2 regions of the Bacillus sp. BC08 genome follow, and region 1 is predicted to be linked to the other one. Evidence: riboswitches for the same ligand, from Rfam matches in the RefSeq annotation. Region 1 holds a riboswitch; the other holds the start of a gene.
What was found. A riboswitch is a leader RNA that binds a small molecule or an ion and turns the genes downstream of it on or off. The one in region 1 is predicted to bind S-adenosylmethionine.
Positions count from the first base shown of each region.

Region 1 (3,202 bases):
AATAATAAAAATAGATTGTTATTTTTATGGAATAATATATTAAAAAAGCAGATTTCCTCGTAGTGAGGAACCTGCTTTTCATATGTTTTGCTAAAAAAACAATTGGTGCGGGTTAATAATCAGTGGGGATGAAGAGAACCTAACTGATTAAAGTTTCGCTTTATTTTTCAATTTTTGCCCATTTGAAGTTTAATTGACCTGCAAAGTCTACTTGCACAATTCCTTTTACATAAGAACGTTCTAAATAAGATTCGCCTTTTTGGTAAAGAGGAGCGATAACAGAGTCTTTAAATAATATTTTCTCGGATGTTAGTAATGCTTCCCAGCGAGCTTTTTCATCACCAGCTAAAGTTGTTTTTACTTTTGCTATTGTTTCATCAAACTCCTTATTAGAGTAATGATCTAAGTTGTAAGGGTTATTCGTTGTAAATAGCTCAAGGAATGTAATTGGATCCGCAAAGTCAGGGCTCCAGCCGTCAATTCCAATTTCGTAGTCACCTTTTAATAAAAGTGAAACTTGTTGTTTACGTGGTTGCGGCTTTATATTTACCGTTAAGCCATCTAAATTCTTTTCTAGTTGTCCTTTTAAGAATTCACCAGTTTTCTTTTCAAGGTCACCGTCACTTGTTAATAGTTCTAACGTTATTTTTTCAGACCCAAGTTCTTGTTTTGCTTTTTTCCATAATTCTTGAGCAGATTTTGTATCAACCTTTGTTAAATCGCCGTTTGCAGCACGGAAATCTGTTCCGTCAGGTCCTTTTGCAAAGTTTTTCGGCACGAGACTAGAGGTTGGTGTAGAGCCGTCATTTAATAACGTATTTACAAAGGATTTTCGATCAATTGTTTGATCGATTGCTTGGCGTGCAGAAACGTTTTGAAGTACTTTGTTTTGTTGATTCATACGTAGAAACTGTACCCCTACGTTTGGACGTTCTTTAAAGTTAGCATCCTTTTTATATTTATCAACGAAGTCAGATGTTAGTTTGATACGATCTAATTGTTTTGACTCGAATAAATTTACTTCTGTAGATTTTTCTTTTACGACGTTAAAATTGATTTCTTCCAGTTTGACAGTATCTTTATCCCAATAGGTAGGGTTTTTCTTAAATTTAAAGCTTTGTTCGTGCTTCCAATCGCTTAGTGTAAAAGCTCCGTTGTACAAGAGTGTATTATCTTCTAATGCATACTTATCACCTTGTGCTTTAAAGAATTCCTCGTTAATTGGTAGAAATGTAGGGAACGCTGTTAAGCTAATAAAGTATGGAACAGGACGTTCTAATTCTACCTCAAACGTATGGTCATCAATTGCTTTTACACCAAGTTGATCGGCTGGAAGTTCTTTGTTGTTAATTTTTGTTGCATTTTTAATATCAAAGAATAGAAATGCATATTCAGAGGCTGTTGCTGGATCAACAGCTCTTTGCCAAGCAAAGACAAAGTCTTTCGCAGTAACAGGAGTGCCGTTTGACCATTTTGAATCTCGTAAATGGAATGTGTATTTCGTCTTATCGCCACTTACTTCATGAGATTTTGCAACACCAGGGACAGGTTTGTTACCTTCACCAAGATTATACAAACCTTCAAATACGTTTCTCATTACTTGACCAGAATCAGTATCTGTAGCACGAGCTGTATCCATTGTTCGTATTTCAGTAGGTGAAGATAAGTTTAAAACCTGCTTACTAGGCGCCTCGTCTTTTGCATTTGCTCCACTTGCTTCGTTTTTATAACTACCGCAACCAGTTAATAAAATACTTACTCCTACAACTGATGCAATACCGGGTACAAACTTCTTTTTCATTTGATTTTCCTCCTAAATAATTAAGTTTGGATGATGATGAGGGAAATGAAAAATAAAAAAATCCCTCTTTTCATATTGAGAAAGAGGGATTTTTACGTACAAGTTATGCACCCGTATATAAACGAAGTCCCTCATTCTATCTTTCAAGCATAAAGCTTGCAGGAAGTGGCACAGTATTCAAAATGAACCTGTTGCCGAGGTTTCAAAGGGCCAGTCCCTCCACCTCTCTTGATACAATGAGTAAACGAATAAACTTTATTAATTTTTGTGTTTCTTTGATAATTCAAAATATTACACCTTGGATAATGAAGTGTCAACCAAATGAAATATAGTTTAAATTTTCAGTTTTCTCTAATGAAAAAAACCACTGCATATGGCAGTGGTTTTTCTATTAGAAGTTAAAGTTATCTGGATCTGGACCAACGCGACGATCTTCATTTAGAGCTTGAATTGCTTTCATGTCATCAGCGCTTAATTCAAAATCAAATATATTTGCATTTTCAATAATGCGATGTTCTTTAATAGATTTAGGGATTGTTACAACTTCGTTTTGTAGATCCCAGCGTAAAATAATTTGTGCAGTTGATTTACTATATTTTGTTGCAATGTCTTGTAATGTTGGGTTGTCTAGCAGTTGGCCTTGCATTAATGGTGACCAAGCTTCAAGTTGGATGTTATGTTCTTTACAGAAAGCATGCAGCTCTTCTTGTGCTAAACGTGGGTGGTATTCCACTTGGTTGACCATTGGCTTAATTTCAGCAATTTCAAATACGTCTTGTAAGTGGTGAATATGGAAATTACTCACACCGATAGCGCGAACACGGCCATCTTTATAAAGCTTTTCTAACGCTTTCCATGATTCAGTATATTTCCCTTTTACAGGCCAATGTACTAAATATAAATCTAAATATTCTAGACCTAATTTCTCTAATGTAGTTTCAAATGCTTGAAGTGTTGTTTCATATCCTTGATCGCTATTCCATACTTTTGATGTAATAAATAATTCTTCACGTGAAACACCTGATTCACGGATCCCTTGTCCAACGCCTTCTTCGTTTTGATAAATTGCTGCAGTATCAATACTGCGGTAGCCGTTTTTAATTGCTGCTTTTACAGATTCAATTACTTCTGAACCATCTTCTACTTTAAAAACACCTAAACCGAACCAAGGCATTTTTACACCGTTATGCAATGTTGTATAGTCTTTTAAACTTGTTAAATTCATATTATTTCCCCCTAGCTTTTTTGTTTGTTGCTTCTACTGCTTTTTGAATTGCTTCTGAAAAATTATATTCATATAAAGCTTTGAGGCCTTCAGCTGTGGAACCACCGGGTGTTGTTACTTGTTCGCGGAGATTAGCTGGATCTTGCGTTTGTTCAAGCATAGAAGCAGAGCCGGAA
Region 1 covers NZ_JBTGPA010000007.1:50,040-53,241, reverse strand. Annotated here, with positions in the region: gene ACXVYO_RS00705 (peptide ABC transporter substrate-binding protein) at 161-1,801, opposite strand; SAM riboswitch class I at 1,935-2,039, opposite strand; gene ACXVYO_RS00700 (aldo/keto reductase) at 2,193-3,026, opposite strand; gene proC (pyrroline-5-carboxylate reductase) at 3,028-3,202, opposite strand, start outside.

Region 2 (3,202 bases), on a different contig from region 1:
CCTAATAAAATACCACCGATAATTCCAAGCGATAGTTTGTATTCTTTTAAGGGATGGATTAGTCTCTCTAATGTGAATTCTAATTTGAAATAAAAGAAGCCAATTATAGCACCAATACTAGCGAGTGGTAGAAAGGCAATCCATTCATTAAGAGAAAGGGAACCTTCCCCAAAATCAACGATAAAGGATCCGCGATTATCGAATTTACTAAGCAATAAATAAACGGAAAAACCAGCGAAAGTGGTAGCTAAATATACAATTGCTTTTTTTTCTTTAGAAAATTCGTTAATTTGCTCACCCTCATTTTCATTTGGAGCTAAATAACCGAATAATGGCGCATTAAAAATTACACTTAAAGTAGCACCAATTCCAACCTCTGTTAGTTCATTCATTCCTTTTAAGGCGAATGTAAAGCGGTCTCCTACCCATGTACAAAGTCCACCGATAATGCCAACAATTGCTGCTTCGGGACCTAAGCTAGCACCAAATATTAAAACGATAATTGCAGTTAAAGTAGCTTTATGTACAAAACGGTATTCAATTCTACCTGTTTTTTTATATTCACCCATCACTTCCGGCATAAGACGTGGATATGTGCCGAAGTATTTTTGGGTTAAACCGACGAGAATACCACCGATTGTTGTGACACAAATAGTGTAATACGGAGGAGAAGAGAAAATAGTAGGTAAGTACTCCCAAATAAAGTGAATACCGATATTTATTGTAACTAAAAATAGCCAGACTGTTGCTCCTACTATAGAGCCTAAAAGAATGCCGTATAGGACGAGCATATAGTGCATGTCCTTTGTGTTTGTCATGTTATACCTCCGTTATGTGAGTTTTAATGTCGAAAGGATTAAATATGCTTCTGCGAAATGAAATGAATATGTATAGTATCTTTTTGAGAGGTTGGCTTATTCAATATATTGAGGTCTCGTGAGAATTTGAAATGTATACAGTTAAACTACTTACTTAATTCTATATAGTAATCGTAGGTTTTAAAAGGTCTTTTTCAAATGAATATGGAATATATTTCTTTTGTTATGCATGTCAAATCCTTCGTAGTTAATTTAGAACATTCAGAAAAACTGATTGACATTAGGAAATTATTGCTATAAAATCAACGGTAATTGCATAGTCTTATCAAGAAAAGGTGGAGGGACAGGCCCGATGAAACCTTGGCAACAGCCGTATAACGGAATTGTGCCAAATCCTGCAGGTAATAAATCCTGAGAGATAAGAAAGAGCCTTTAGAGCGTGTTTTCAAACTGCTCCTTTCTTGTTTTCAGGAAAGGAGCAGTTTTTTATTTTGTATAAAAGAAAGGAGAATGAGAGATGGGAGAATCATGGGGAAAAGGAACAATTTGTGTGCAAGGTGGCTATACACCAAAGAATGGTGAGCCGCGTGTTTTGCCACTTTATCAAAGTACAACGTATAAATACGATACTTCGGATGATTTAGCAGCCTTATTTAACTTAGAGGCAGAAGGATATATATATACGCGTATTGGAAATCCTACCTTAGCTGCATTTGAGCAGAAATTAGCGGATTTAGAGGGTGGTGTAGGAGCTGTTGCAACGGCTTCCGGGCAGGCTGCTATTATGCTTGCTGTTTTAAATATTTGTAGTAGCGGAGACCACTTGCTTTGTTCTTCCACAGTTTACGGTGGAACGTTTAATTTATTTGGGGTGAGCTTACGTAAGCTTGGTATCGATGTTACATTCTTTAATCCGAATTTAACTGCTGATGAAATTGTGGCCCTTGCTAATGACAAGACGAAACTCGTTTATGCGGAATCGCTAGGAAATCCAGCGATGAACGTTTTAAATTTCAAAGAATTCTCAGATGCAGCGAAAGAGTTGGAAGTGCCTTTTATCGTGGATAATACATTAGCAACTCCTTATTTATGCCAAGCATTTGAACATGGAGCAAATATTATCGTTCATTCTACGACGAAATATATTGATGGTCATGCAAGTTCGTTAGGTGGCATTGTTATTGACGGAGGGAACTTCGATTGGACAAATGGGAAATATCCTGAACTTGTTGAACCGGATCCAAGTTATCACGGCGTAAGTTACGTTCAAAATTTTGGTGCAGCAGCTTATATTGTGAAGGCACGTGTTCAATTATTAAGAGACTACGGAAACTGTATGAGCCCATTCAATGCGTATATTAGCAATATCGGCTTAGAAACGCTGCATTTAAGAATGGAGCGTCATAGTGAAAATGCCCTCGCGGTTGCTAAGTGGCTTGCTAACCATGAACGTATTGAATGGGTGAATTATCCGGGACTAGATAGTAATGAAAATTACTCGTTATCACAAAAGTATTTGAAGAAAGGTGCTAGTGGAGTTTTAACATTCGGCATTAAGGGAGGATTAGAAGCTGCGAAAGAATTTATCGCAAATGTAAAACTAGCAACTCTCGTAACACATGTAGCTGATGCACGAACTTGTGTCATACATCCCGCTAGCACAACGCATAGACAATTAAGTGCTGAAGATCAGCGTTTAGCTGGCGTTACATCAGATTTAATTCGTTTATCGGTCGGTATAGAAGATGTTTCTGATATTATTGCAGATTTAGAAGCAGCGCTAGTCGGAGGCAAAGAACATGCCGATCATAATTGATAAAGATTTACCAGCTCGCAAAGTGTTGCAGGAGGAAAATATTTTTGTAATGACGAAGGAGCGAGCAGAAACACAAGATATCCGGGCATTGAAAATTGCTATATTAAATTTAATGCCTACAAAGCAAGATACAGAAGCGCAATTGCTTCGTTTAATTGGCAACACGCCGTTGCAATTAGATGTTCATTTACTTCATATGGAATCACATTTGTCTCGTAATGTAGCACAGGAACATTTAACGAGTTTCTATAAAACATTCCGTGATATTGAGAATGAGAAATTTGATGGACTTATTATTACGGGAGCACCAGTTGAAACTCTTTCTTTTGAAGAGGTAGATTATTGGGAAGAGCTTAAACATATTATGGAGTATTCAAAAAAGAATGTAACATCTACGCTTCATATTTGCTGGGGGGCACAGGCTGGTTTGTATCATCATTATGGCGTTCCAAAGTATCCTCTTAAGGAAAAAATGTTCGGTGTATTTGAACATGAAGTCCGCGAGCAACATGTGAAATTGTTACAAGGGTTTGATGAATTGTTTTTTGCCCCGCATTCTCGTCATACA
Region 2 covers NZ_JBTGPA010000008.1:97,535-100,736, forward strand. Annotated here, with positions in the region: gene ACXVYO_RS01350 (chloride channel protein) at 1-818, opposite strand, end outside; SAM riboswitch class I at 1,138-1,243, shown strand; gene ACXVYO_RS01355 (bifunctional O-acetylhomoserine aminocarboxypropyltransferase/cysteine synthase) at 1,336-2,634, shown strand; gene metA (homoserine O-acetyltransferase MetA) at 2,618-3,202, shown strand, end outside.
Region 2: linked by a shared signal. The riboswitch ahead of ACXVYO_RS01355 (bifunctional O-acetylhomoserine aminocarboxypropyltransferase/cysteine synthase) and the one ahead of ACXVYO_RS00705 (peptide ABC transporter substrate-binding protein) in region 1 are both predicted to bind S-adenosylmethionine.